DNA from 4 places in the Nonomuraea sp. NPDC001831 genome. Region 1 is predicted to be linked to each of the others. Evidence: riboswitches for the same ligand, from Rfam matches in the RefSeq annotation. Region 1 holds a riboswitch; each other region holds the start of a gene.
The links. Region 1 has a riboswitch for cyclic di-AMP ahead of ACFYYW_RS11925 (C40 family peptidase). Riboswitches for the same ligand answer to the same signal wherever they lie in the genome.

Region 1 (3,177 bases):
ATTGGCGAGACGCCACCCGCCACTTCTGTACTATTTCGCCCCAGGTGTAATCCCTGGGAGGCGACGCTGTGAGGTTTGGCCGGGTGGCGGTGGCCGCGGGTCTCGCGATCGGACTGATGACGGTCCCGATGGGTGCGGCGCTCGCTGATCCCAAGCCCACTCTCAAACAGGCCAAGGCCAAGCTGGACAAGCTCAACGACAAGGCCGACAAGGTCGTCGACCGGTACAACACGGCGACCGAGAACTACAAGAAGGCCAAGGACGCCTACACCAGGCTGAACGACCGCTACAAGCAGAAGCTGCAGACGGTCGCCGACCTCCGCGCCGAGATCATCAAGGTGGCGGTGGACTCGTACAAGCTGGGCGGGGACGTCACCTCCCTGCCTGGCATGGTCGGCGTCAACGACCCCGAGAATCTGCTGGCCGGGCTGGCCATGGCCGGGCAGCTCTCGCGCGAGCGGCTGGAGAAGCTGGCCGCGTTCGACCGGGAGAACAAGGGGCTCAAGGCCGAGCGCGACAACGCCGAGACCGCGCTGGCCGACGCCGACAAGGAGCGGGACGCCGTCCAGAAGGAGCGGGCCGAGGTGCTGAAGCTGGTCGGCCAGCAGAAGAAGCTCCTGGACAAGCTGGGGGCCTACAACCCGGGCAACCCCAACAGCACCGGCATCAAGTACACCGGTCCCGCCTCGGGCAGCGCGGCCGCCGTGCTCAACTTCGCCTTCGCCCAGGTCGGCAAGCCGTACATCTTCGGCGGCACGGGCCCGCGCGGCTACGACTGCTCAGGGCTGACCCAGGCCGCCTGGCGCGCCGCCGGCGTCTCGCTGCCGCGTACGACCTGGCAGCAGTGGGCCTGGGGCGCGAGCCGCAAGGTGGACCTCAAGGACCTCCAGCCGGGGGACCTGATCTTCAGCGAGGGGCTCGGGCACGTCAGCATCTACGCGGGCGGCGGCAAGATCGTCCACGCGCCGCAGACGGGTGACGTCGTCAAGGTCGTCCGCCTCGCCGACTACGGCCGCCCTCTCGTCGGAGCCATCCGCCCCTGACTCGGCCCCGCCCGAACCGGTGTGCGTGACCCCTGAGGCGAATGGGACAAATGGGGCGAAAGCGCCCTGACAATCAGGTGTGCCGGGAAGTGTGAGAAGGGTCACAAATCTGTAACGGAACCCTCGGTTCCAGCAGCGGTTTCACCCTTGACTCCTGTCCTTATCTGATCTTTACAGGCCGTGTCTCCCTTTGCCAAATCTTGACCCCTCGGCGTAGTTTCTGGCGTCGCGGTCAGCAAGCCATGCGCACCGCGGATCGACATCGGAACCCCGATGCGGACCAGAGAGAAATCCAGCGGTCGCCGCCGATATCCCCGTTCAGGCACAACATCGGGTGGCGACCTGCCGAGTCCGTGCAGCCAGGAGGCACGGAGCCGGGGACCCAAAGATCCCGTCATCCCCCGGGATCAGGGGTGAATCGGCGCGTCATCGCGCCGTAGGGCGACTTCCAGGCCCGAATCCGTCAGCTAACCCGGTAGGCGTTCGTGGAAGACACAAGGAGAAATCCTGTCTACCTCCCTGCATAACCCCCGTCTGTCCCGTCTCGCCCTGAGGGGCGTCGCACTCACGATGACCGTGACGGCCGGAGGTGCGGTTCTCCATGCCGTACCGGCCGGGGCGCAGACGGTGAGCGAATCGGCCGTCAGGCTCACCGCGGTGTCCAGCACCGCCAAGGCGGCCACTGCGAAGTCGGCCAAGTCGGCGAAGACCGTCAGGTCCGCGAAGTCGGCGAAGGCCGCGCGGCAGGCGTCGAAGGCCCGCAGGGCCGTCGCCGTCGCCAAGCATCAGGTCGGCGACCCGTACCGGTACGGGGCCACGGGCCCTGGTGCGTTCGACTGCTCCGGACTCGTCCAGTACGCCTGGAAGAAGGCCGGAGTACGACTCCCGCGCGTGACGAACAGCCAGTTCGCCCGCATCAAGCGGAAGGTCTCCTGGCGCAATCTCAAGCCGGGCGACCTGATGTTCTTCAACGGGCTGGGCCACGTCGGCATGTACGTCGGCCACGGCAAGATGGTCCATTCGCCGCGGACCGGCGAACGGGTGCGCATCGACAAACTGGGCGGATGGCGGAAGTCGTCGTTCGTCGGCGCGGTGCGTCCCGGCGCGTGACAACGGGCCCCGCCCGGACCCTCCCCGGTCCGGGCCGGGGCCTGTCGCATGCCCGGGCCCGTGAAGGGCTGGTCTCGTAAAGGGCTCGTCTCGTGAAGGGGCTGGTCTCGTGAAGGGGCCGGGAGGGGTGTGGGCCTACTAGCATCGGGCCGTGTCCTCGCAGGTGCGTCCGTCCCTCCGTGGTCCGCGCCTGCTCCTTTCGGTCCTGCTGGCGGCGGCTCTCGTGGTCGCCGACGCGCCGCCCGCCGCCGTCCTGCCCGCCGGGGCGCGCGGGTTGTGGAGCGACGGCGGTCAGGTGGCCCGCGGCGCACGGTCCGTGGTCGTGGGGCATCGCGCCGACCCCGGCGTGCTCGCCGATCTGGCCCGCCGCGCGGACCTCGCCGGAGCGCGGGTGTCCGCGGTGCTCGGCCGGCCGGTACGCGCGCTGGTCGTCGTGCCGGACTCCGACGCGGAGGCGGCCGGGCTGGCGGGCACGGGCCCGCTGGACGGGCTGGCCGCGGTGGCCGACGGCGCCAGGGTGATCGTCGTGCCGGGCTCCTTCGCCCGGCTCACCCCCACGGGACGCGACGTCGTCCTCACCCATGAGCTCACCCACGTCGCCGCGGGCACCGACCGGCTGCCCGTCTGGCTCTACGAGGGGTTCGCCGACTACGTGGCCTACCGCGACGCCGGGCTCCCCGTCGGGACGGCCGCCGCCGAACTGGCCGCCGACGTACGGGCCGGCCGACTGCCGAGCGAGTTGCCCGGACCTGCGGCTTTCGCCCCCACGGCGGCCGACCCCGGACGGCTCGCGCGGGCGTACCAGGAGGCCTGGATGGCGTGTCGCTTCCTCGCAGACCGGTTCGGTGACGGGACCCTGGTACGGCTCTACCGTGATGCCCGCGTGGCCGGCGTCGATCAGGCGCTCGCCTCCGTGGGGCTCACCGCCGAGACACTGGCGGCACGGTGGCGCGAGTACGTACGAGAGCAGCTCGCGTGAAGGGGAGGCAGATGAGCGAGCGGAACGACCCGCCCCGGGAAGGGG
Region 2 (3,177 bases), on a different contig from region 1:
CCGCCCAGCGCGGACGTGCGGTCGCCCGAGGCCATGATGGCGGCGAGCTGGCGGGCGGTGCCGGCCGGGTCGTGGCAGCGGTCGAAGGCGAGCCCGGCCAGCCTGGTGACGCGTTCGCGGTCCAGCTCCCAGCCGGGGGACCCGAGCACGGCCCAGGTGGTCAGCGCGCCGGCGACGACCCCCTCGCGGTCGGTCGCGGGCTTGGCGAGGAGCACCGCGGCGGCCGCCTCGGTCGGCGGGGCCGCCTGCGGGCTGGGCGTGGACATGATCGAGGTCAGGCTCAGCACGCGGGCGGGGTGCCGGATGGCCAGCGCCTGGGCGATCATCCCGCCCATCGAGGCGCCGACGACGTGCGCGGCGGGCAGGCCCAGGACGTCCATGAGCCCGGCGCTGTCGTCGGCCAGGTCGTCCAGCACGTACGGCGAGGGCGCACCCCATGCGGGCACGCCCTCGTCGTGGAGGTGGGTGGACAGGCCCGCGTCGCGGTTGTCGAACCTGATGACGTGGTGGCCCTGCTCGGCCAGGAGTTCGCAGAACTCGTCGTCCCAGTGGATGAGCTGGGCGCCGAGTCCCATGATGAGCAGCAGGGGCCTGCCTTCCGGGGAGCCGAAGCTCTCGTAGGCGATCTCGATGCCGTTGGCGGCTGCACGCTGGATCACAGCGACCAGAATGTCATTCTGGTCGTGGGGCGTAAAGAGCGGTCTGCCCCGAGATCAGTCGTTGAGGAGCTTGCGCAGACGCTCGCCGCCGAGCACCACGCCGCCGCCGGCCAGCACGAGCACGCCGGCCATCACGGTGCCGCCCATCGCGACGGTCTTCCCGACCTGGCCGCCGGCGGAACCGGCCGCGTCGTCGGCGGGCTTTTCGGCCAGCACCTTGGGGGGCTCGGCCGGGTTGTCGTCGAACCGGCCCCATGCGCCGGTGGAGAAGGCCACGGGGTAGTTCTTCTTGCCCTTGCCGTCGCCCCACTTGGTGATGACGTAGTCGATCTTGATGTGGCCCTGGCCGCCGTTGCCGTCCACGCCGAGCGTGTCGGGGTTGAAGGTGCCGCCGGTCAGCTCGGCGAAGGTCTTGGCGTCGAGGTCGAGCATGACGCCGCGGCTGGAGGGCTCGCCGGGGCCGCGGTCGCCCACGAAGAACGGCATCTTCTTGCCGTTGTAGGTCACGTAACCCTCGGTCATGAGGGGCCAGCTGGGGCTGGCGGCCAGGCCCTTCTGCATGGGCTTGCCGCTGGCGGGCAGGCCGGTGTCGCCGGCGCGGCCGGAGGAGTCGTCCCAGAAGTACGAGGCCTTCGTGGAACCCTTGAGCAGGATCTTCTGGTCGTCGCCGGTGTCGGCGTGGGCGCCGGTGGCGGAGATCGTCAGCGCGCCCATGGCGGACACGGACAGCAGAGCGAGAGAGCGCAGGCCAAATCGAGACATGAAGCAGTGAAGTCCTTCGCGAGGGGACAGGGGGAACGCGCGTGACTACGGTGCGTAACCGGGCAGAGCGCCGAAAAGGTGGTTACGCGGCGCGTGGGGGAAGTCAGGGAAGAGACCGCTCAGCAGGCGGTCGTCACTACACTGTCCGGGGGTACGACGAGGTGGTACATGCGTGAAGTCCTCTCCATCTCGCCTACCGGGTTAGCTGACGGGTTCGGGCGTGGAGATGCCCTACCGGCACATGGCCGGACTCACCCCAATGAGATGGGTCCCCGGTTCCCGACAGGTCGGGATTCGGCGCCAGCTGTCGTCCCTCTCCTGGTAGGGACTACGCCACCAGCTGGTAATTGGTTAAGACCGTACCCAGAGATTCGGACAAATACAAACGAATCGTCATGAACCGGGTAAAGATCTACCTATCATGGCAAAGAGAAAGGGGGCACGGCATGCCGTACCCCCTGCTAAATCGGGCCTTTCAGCCGCCGCTCTTGCGCCTGAAGGATCTTTTACTCGCTGCCGGACCGTGCGCCCCGTGGATCTTCGACGGGTCCACGCCCCTGCCACCCGCGGCCGACTCGGCCTGCTGCCCGCGCTTGCGTTCCAACGCCTCGCGGAACTTGCGCTTCATCTCGTCCTCGGGAGTCTCGCTGACTTCCGGCTCCGGTGTTTCCGCCATGAGGACCTCCTGGTTCTGGGGACATCCACAGCTTCGCACGACGTCGCTTACGACGCGAAACCGGCCTCCACTCTGCTTTCCGCGGCGGGCGCCTGCTCCAGCCGCCTGCCGGGCATCATGACCAGCGCGACCAGGGCGATCACCGCGCCCGCCACGCCCAGCGACGGGATGACCACGGCCGCCGCCGAGGCGTGCGCGGCCGCGAGCCCGTGGACGGGCGCGTCCGTGGTGATGACCGACGTGTACGCGGTGCCGGCCAGCGCCAGCGCCACCGAGCCGCCGATCTGCCGGAAGAAGGTGAGGTTGGCCGAGGCCGTGCCGATGTACCGCGGCGGGACGGCCTGCTGCACGGCCACGGTCAGCCCCGACAACATCGGCCCCATGCCGAGCCCGAGCAGCGCCATCCACCCGGCCAGCAGCAGGCCGTCGGTGCGCACGGTGAGGTTCAGGCACAGCAGGCTGCCGGCTGCCAGCAGGAACGGCGCCCCGACCAGCCACGGCTTGTACGTGCGCGTCCTGGACATCAGCGTGCCCATGAGCGCGCTGCCCGCCACCATGGCCAGCGTCATCGGGTAGATCCTCAGCCCGGACTCGGTGGCGCTGACGCCCAGCGCCTGCTGGAAGTAGCGGGGCAGGAACACCACGCCGGCGTACATGCAGAAGGCGGTGAAGAAGGAGGTCGCGTTGACCAGCGTGTACGTACGGTCCCGGAACAGGTGCATCGGCATGACCGGGTTCGCCACCCGCAACTCGACCAGCACGAACGCGGCCAGCAGCACCAGCGCCAGCAGGATCGGCCCGGCCACGGACGGGGACGTCCAGGAGTTGCCGTCCAGGCCCTTCTCGGTCAGGCCGAGCAGCAGGGCGCTGATGGCCACGCTGAACACCGCGATGCCCGCGTAGTCCGGCCGGCCCCCGCCGCCGGTGCCCGCACGGAACGGCAGCCGCAGCACCACGATCGCGATCAGCACGATCCCGAGCGGCACGTTCACGTAGAAGGCCCACCGCCAGCTCGCGTGGTCGGTGAACAACCCGCCCAGGAAGGGCCCGGCCAGGTACGTCAAGGCCATCACGCCGCCG
Region 3 (3,177 bases), on a different contig from region 1:
ACTGCGGCTGCTGGCCGTAACCCTGCTGACCCGAGCCGGCCTGCTGGCCGTACTGGGCCTCCTGGCCGTAGCCCGGCTGGGTGTACTGCTGGCCGGAGGACTGCGGCTGCTGACCGTAACCCTGCTGCTGGCCGTAACCCTGCTGGCCCGAGGCGGCCTGCTGGCCGTACTGGGGCTGCTGGCCGTAGCCCTGCTGCTGGCCGTACTGCTGCTGTTGCTGGCCGTACTGCTGTTGCTGGCCATAGCCCTGTTGCTGCTGCTGACCGTATGGGGGCTGGCCGAAGGCATCGTCCGCCCGGTAGCCGACCACAGTCACGTCCGGGTCGGGCTCACCGGGCCGACGGCCGTGGTGCTGCCCGTACTCGGGGTTCTCGCCGGAATCGTCCTGTGGGTACGGCGGCTGTCCGGTGCTCACCGTGTCACCTCGCTTCGAGTGCGCATGTGGCACGTGTCAGGACACATGCCTGTGCTGCCCAACGTATCGACATAGGTATCAACAATCACCTTTCCAAGTGGTCAAGGTCCGCGTCACCCGATGTCAGATGCAGCAGCATGCGGGTGTTGCCAAGGGTGTTCGGTTTGACGTGTTCCAGATCAAGGAACTCCGCCACACCCTCGTCGTACGAGGCCAGCAACTCGGCGTAGACCTCGGGTGAGACCGGGGTGCCCTGGATGGGGCGGAAACCGTGCCTCGCGAAGAAGTCGACCTCAAAAGTCAGACAGAATACACGCCGCAGCCCCAGATCCTTCGCCTGCCGGACGAGTGCCGAGACGATCCGCCGCCCCACACCCAGCCCCCGGCACGCGGGATCGACGGCCACCGTACGGACCTCGGCGAGGTCCTCCCACAGCACGTGGAGCGCGCCGCAGCCGACGACCTCCCCGTCCCGCTCGGCCACCCAGAACTCCTGGACGTCCTCGTACAGCGTGACCGTGGCCTTCTCCAGGAGCCGCGGACCCGCGCCCGCGTAGGTATCCACGAGACGCCTGATCGCACGCACGTCGGGCGTGCGGGCACGCCTGACCACGACCGCGGTCTCGGGGACTGCCACTTCGGCCACCTGCTCCATGGCTCTCCAGGGTACAGATCTCATTACGGCTCGGCCCTAAATCCCACGTCTCGGGCATCTCATCACATCCCGTGGTCGGGTGAACACGAGCCGACTTGGAGCTTTCCTCCAGACCTCAGCGCCCCGAATGCTGGACAAAAGGTGCAGAAGCCCGCTTCCGTACGGCTACCCACGAGATCACCTTGTGACCCTTCAGTTGTGAAACCTCTACAGACTCGGCAGTTCCGGTTGAGCGTGAACCCGGAGTGCATTAGTGTCCAGCGACGATGTTCTCCGCGTAATGCGCGCGGAAAGACACGCCCAATTCCCGCAAGGGAAGCCGGGGAACCAACGGCGGCGAGCAGCCAGCGCCGCCACTTGGGGTGAATCCGACCATCTCGGTAGGGCTGCTCCGGCCCGAACCCGTCAGCTAACCCGGCCGGCGTCGATGAGAGGAGCTCGGTTGGTGAAGCGGACGCTCGACCGCTCGGGGAAGACGGGGGGCAGGCACGCCCGCCCCCAGGAACAGGCCAGGCGCGCACGCCGCCTCGGCGTCATCGGCGTCACCGTCGCCGCGATGCTGTTCGCCGTCCCCGTCGGTTCCGCCGCCGCCGACCCGAAGCCGTCGCTCTCCGAGCTCTCCGACCAGGTGGAGAAGCTGCACGAAGAGATCGAGACGCTGGCCGAGCAGTACAACGAGCAGCGCGAACGGCTGAAGGCCGCGCAGAAGGCCAACGACTCCGCCCAGAAGATCCTGGCCACCAGCGAGTCCGACCTGGCCGCCAGGCGCGCCAGGGCCTCGCTGCTCGCCCAGAACGCCTACATCACCGGCGGCCTGGACAAAGCCCTGGCCTTCGCCCAGTCCGGCGACCCCGAGACCTTCCTCGACCGGGCCGCGACCACGTACGCGCTCGAACAGCAGCAGGGCGAGGAGGTCAACCAGCTCGCCAAGGCCATGGAGGCCGCCGAGCGGGCCAGGGCCGGCGCGAAGACCCGCATCGCCGAGGTCCAGAAGATCGTCACCGATCTGGAGGCCAAGCGCTCGAAGATCACCAAGCTGGTCACCAAGGTGGAGAGCAACCTCTACCGGCGGGCCATGGGCGAGGCCGGCCGTCCCGGCACCCGGGCCGTACGCGTCAACCTGCCGGTCATCGGCGACGGCAAGGCGGCCCAGGCCGTCAAGTGGGCCCTCACCCAGCAGCTCAAGCCGTACGTGTGGGGCGCCGAAGGGCCGCGCTCCTACGACTGCTCCGGCCTGGTGATGGCCGCCTACCAGCGCGTGGGCATCTCGCTCCCCCACTACACCGGCGACCAGTGGACGGCCGGCACGCACGTCAGCCGTGACCAGCTGCGCCCCGGCGACCTGGTGTTCTTCTACAGCGACCTGCACCACGTCGGCATCTACATCGGCGGCGGCATGATGGTCCACGCCCCGCGCACGGGTGACGTCGTGCGGGTCGCCCCGATCGGCGGGCGGCCGTTCGCCGGCGGCGTGCGCATCGCGGACTGACCGGCGCCCCACACCACCCGGCGCCACATCGCCCAGCCCCACATCGCCCAGCCCCACACCGCCCAGCGCCACTTCATCCAGCGCTGCTTCGCCCGGCGCCGACAGGTGAGCGCCGCCAGATGAGCGCCGCTAGATGAGCTGGCGGCGCGCCGCCCATGCCACGGCCTCGATCGCCGTGGCCACGCCGATGCGGTCGCAGATGCCCCTCAGCCTGCGCCGTACGGTCCGTCCGCTGATGTCCAGCCGCCTGCCGACCCGATCGACGGTCACCCCCCTGGCCAGCTCGGCCAGTAACGCCAAATCCGCGTGGCTCAGCTCAACGCCTTCTGTGAGCACATCCACCGGGAGCCCTCCCCCCAACAGCAGAACTCGGACCTTTCAGGCGAAGCAAAGCCGCTCGTCTCGGTGAAGGTAAACGCATCGCGGAAAGGTCGTCAAGCGCGACAATCGGCGCCCTTGACCAGTGCTATTGACATGATCACTTATATGTGACGTACTCCGCATATGTCGGCACGCCGTGATCAGCTATGAACGGTCCAAACGATCAATTCGGCGGCCCGGTTCCACCTCCGATGAGCGCCACCGACGTGCTGGGTTTTGATCCCTCGGATCCGCAAT
Region 4 (3,177 bases), 570 kb from region 1:
TGGGCTGTCCTCTCCGATCGAGAGAACGGTCGTTCTCCCGGCTTGTGCGATAGCGTAGAGAACGAGCGTTCTCCGCGGCAAGCACCTGGAGGGGTGTCATGGATCACGAGCAGCGGTTGCTGGACGCCGCCGGCGACCTCTTCTACCGCCGCGGCGTGCAGGCGGTCGGCATGGACGAGATCCGGGCCGCCTCCGGAGTCTCGCTGAAACGCCTCTACCAGTGTTTCCCGTCGAAGGAGGCGCTGGTCGTGGCCTATCTGCGGCGGCGCGACGAACGCTGGATGGCCTCGCTCACCGCGTACGTGGCGGGCGCCGGCGACCGCGTCCCGGCGGTCTTCGCGTGGCTGGAACGCTGGTTCACCGAGGACGACTTCCGCGGCTGCGGGTTCGCCAACGCCTTCGCCGAGCTGGGCGCCGGTTCGGCCGCCGTCCGCATGGCGGTGCGCGAGCACAAGGAGCGCCTGCGCGCCTACCTGCGCACGCTCGCCGAGGAGGCGGGAGCCGGCGACCCCGGCCTGCTCGCCGAGCAGCTGCTCACCCTGATCGACGGCGCCACGGTGACCGCGATGATCTCCGGGGAGCCGGCCGCGGCCCGCTCGGCCGGACAGGCCGCGGCGGTTCTGGTCCACCAGCATCGGCGGCCCTGAGACGCGAAAGAGCGCACTCCCCGCGGGGAGTGCGCTCTTCGGCAGAGCAGGATCAGGCGGCGTAGGACGGGTAGCCGTAGCCGACGACCTGCGAGGTCGGGCGGACGCGCTGCTCGACCTTGCCGTTGCCGGTGTTGCCCTCGATCGTGGAGATCGTGCCGTCGCCGTTGTCCTTGACGACGAAGCCGACGTGCTGGATGTCGTTCAGGCTCTTGCTGCCGCTCCAGGAGAAGAAGACGACGGCGCCCGGCCTGGCCTCGGTGCCCCAGCGGTCGTTGGCGGCGAACCACTTGGCGTGGGTCACGGTGTAGGCGTCCCAGCCGACCTGCGGGCGGGCGCCGGTCTGCTCGCCGACCCAGGAGACGAACATCGAGCACCAGGGGGCGTTCAGGTACATGGCGCGGTTGCCGCCGTCGCGGGCGGCGGTCTCGGCGGCGCGCTGGGAGTCGGCGTACCACTTCTGGAACTTGGTGCCGCCGCCGTTGGCGTCCTCGGAGGTGCCGACCTGGGCGCGGGCCGTGGCCAGCACCTGGGCGGCGGTGACGTTGACCTTGCCCTTGGCGCTCTCGTCGGCGGCGCGGTTCTGCGCGACGCGCGGCTGGGCGGCCACGCCGGCGACCTTGGCGGTCTGGGTTGCGGTGTGGGCGGTGGCGTGGGTGGCGTCGGCGTTCACTGCCGCGTGCGTGCCGAGCACGCCGGCGACGGCGGTCGCGCCGAGAGCGATCTTGGCGAGGTCGAGCTTGTAGGCACGGTGAAGACGGTGCTTGGCCATGAGGGTGTTACTCCTTGAGCTTCCGTGCCGCTTGCCGGGTTAGCTGACGGGTTCGGGCGGGAAGCTGCCCTACGGCACCACGGTGCCGATTCACCCCATTGGACACATGGGTCCCCGGTTCCGCGCACAGGCGGATTCAGCGGTCTCTTGGTCAGGCAAAGGGCTGACGCATCGTCTTCCCGGGCCCAGGAAAGGGCCTGAAGGTATATGTGCGACGCCCGGACGCGGAGATGTCCGCATCGATTCTGTACAACACGGGTCCCGCTTGGGTAATTCCCAGGCAATGCCATCCCTACCTGGGACGACTCCCCGTTCGGCTGGGTACAACCAAGCTACCCGGCGAGTAATTCCCCGGCAAATGGCGGCAATAATTTCGACGCTGCGTGCGAGAAACGCTACGCGCCGAATCGGTTCACGCCACGTGCGCCTTTATCGCCACGCTCGTGAGCGCCAGCAACAATTCCAGATCGGGCTCGGCGTCGACCTGCACGGCGACCCAGGCGCCGTCGCGGCAGGCATGGACCTGGTCGCACGCCCCCAGATACGGCTCCAGGCGGCCGATGGCGGGGGCGGTGAGCCGTACGTGGATCTCGTCCCGGCCGGCCAGGCGCAGGATCTCGGTTCCGTGTACGGCGAAGGCGACCTGCTGACCGGTGCCGCTGACGTTCAGCGACGGCCAGGACCGTAACTCCGCGACCGCGCGGGCCACGTAGGGTCCGCGTCGCGTGGGCGTCCGCCGCCAGGCGGAGATTCCTGCCACGCTCCCATGCTGAGCCACGGCTCACCCCGCCGTCAGCCCCCGTTCCGGAACCGTTATCCCCTCGTGAACGGGCGTGTCCGGGGTCTGACCGGCACGGTTACGGACACCTGACCGATACGTATTGACGCTCCCCCAGGCAGCGGCTACCGTCGATTCACAACTTAAAGGAAACTTTCCTAATAGTTTCCCCAGAAGTCTCCCATCCCACTCCCCACACACCCCCCAACGGATGTCGGAGCGACATGAAACACACCATTCTGAGCAAGGTCCTGGCGGGAATGGCGGCATTGGCCCTGCCCCTCACCGCGGCCGTGGCCGTCCCGACGCTCGCCTCCGCCAGCACGGTGGCGTACGCGGCGGCCTGGGCCCCGTGGACCGCCTACACGGCGGGCACGGTCGTCACCTACAACGGCGTGGACTACGTCTGCCTCCAGGCGCACACCTCGCAGCCCGGCTGGGAGCCGCCGAACGTGGCGGCGCTGTGGAAGGTCTCCGGCGGCGGCGGCACCGACACGACCGCGCCGTCGGTGCCGGGCAACCTGCGCTCGACCGGCGTCACGGACACGAGCGTGGCCCTGGCCTGGAACGCCTCCACCGACAACGTGGCCGTGACCGGCTACGAGGTCTACCGGGGCGGCACCCTGGTCACCACTGTCACCGGCACCACGTACAACGACAGCGGCCTCAGCGCCAACACGTCCTACACCTACACCGTGCGCGCGCGTGACGCGGCCGGCAACCGCTCGGCCGACAGCAACCAGATCTCCGCGACGACCACCGGCGGCGGTGGCGGCGACGACAAGACCCCGCCGTCGGTGCCCGGCAACCTGCGCTCGACCGGCGTCAGCAACAACAGCGTCGCGCTGGCCTGGAACGCCTCCACCGACAACGTGGCGGTCACCGGCTACGAGGTCTACCGCGGCGGCACCCTGGTCACCACTGTCACCGGCACCACGTACAACGACAGCGGCCTCAGCGCCAACACGTCCTACACCTAC

Region 2: another riboswitch for cyclic di-AMP. It lies ahead of ACFYYW_RS35880 (hypothetical protein); the one in region 1 lies ahead of ACFYYW_RS11925 (C40 family peptidase).
Region 3: another riboswitch for cyclic di-AMP. It lies ahead of ACFYYW_RS33020 (NlpC/P60 family protein); the one in region 1 lies ahead of ACFYYW_RS11925 (C40 family peptidase).
Region 4: another riboswitch for cyclic di-AMP. It lies ahead of ACFYYW_RS14270 (CHAP domain-containing protein); the one in region 1 lies ahead of ACFYYW_RS11925 (C40 family peptidase).

Annotation. Positions count from the first base shown of each region.
Region 1 is NZ_JBIATU010000003.1:201,414-204,590, reverse strand. Features, by position in the region: gene ACFYYW_RS11930 (NlpC/P60 family protein) at 117-1,043, shown strand; cyclic di-AMP (ydaO/yuaA leader) riboswitch at 1,377-1,540, shown strand; gene ACFYYW_RS11925 (C40 family peptidase) at 1,671-2,153, shown strand; gene ACFYYW_RS11920 (hypothetical protein) at 2,305-3,132, shown strand; gene ACFYYW_RS11915 (M48 family metallopeptidase) at 3,144-3,177, shown strand, end outside.
Region 2 is NZ_JBIATU010000014.1:133,423-136,599, reverse strand. Features, by position in the region: gene ACFYYW_RS35885 (alpha/beta fold hydrolase) at 1-659, opposite strand, end outside; gene ACFYYW_RS35880 (hypothetical protein) at 714-1,421, opposite strand; cyclic di-AMP (ydaO/yuaA leader) riboswitch at 1,597-1,731, opposite strand; gene ACFYYW_RS35875 (DUF5302 domain-containing protein) at 1,897-2,097, opposite strand; gene ACFYYW_RS35870 (MDR family MFS transporter) at 2,145-3,177, opposite strand, start outside.
Region 3 is NZ_JBIATU010000012.1:132,027-135,203, forward strand. Features, by position in the region: gene ACFYYW_RS33010 (RDD family protein) at 1-415, opposite strand, end outside; gene ACFYYW_RS33015 (amino-acid N-acetyltransferase) at 501-1,070, opposite strand; cyclic di-AMP (ydaO/yuaA leader) riboswitch at 1,358-1,509, shown strand; gene ACFYYW_RS33020 (NlpC/P60 family protein) at 1,516-2,559, shown strand; gene ACFYYW_RS33025 (LuxR C-terminal-related transcriptional regulator) at 2,689-2,901, opposite strand.
Region 4 is NZ_JBIATU010000003.1:766,426-769,602, forward strand. Features, by position in the region: gene ACFYYW_RS14260 (DUF1348 family protein) at 1-1, opposite strand, end outside; gene ACFYYW_RS14265 (TetR/AcrR family transcriptional regulator) at 99-647, shown strand; gene ACFYYW_RS14270 (CHAP domain-containing protein) at 700-1,419, opposite strand; cyclic di-AMP (ydaO/yuaA leader) riboswitch at 1,434-1,571, opposite strand; gene ACFYYW_RS14275 (luciferase family protein) at 1,832-2,179, opposite strand; gene ACFYYW_RS14280 (glycosyl hydrolase family 18 protein) at 2,422-3,177, shown strand, end outside.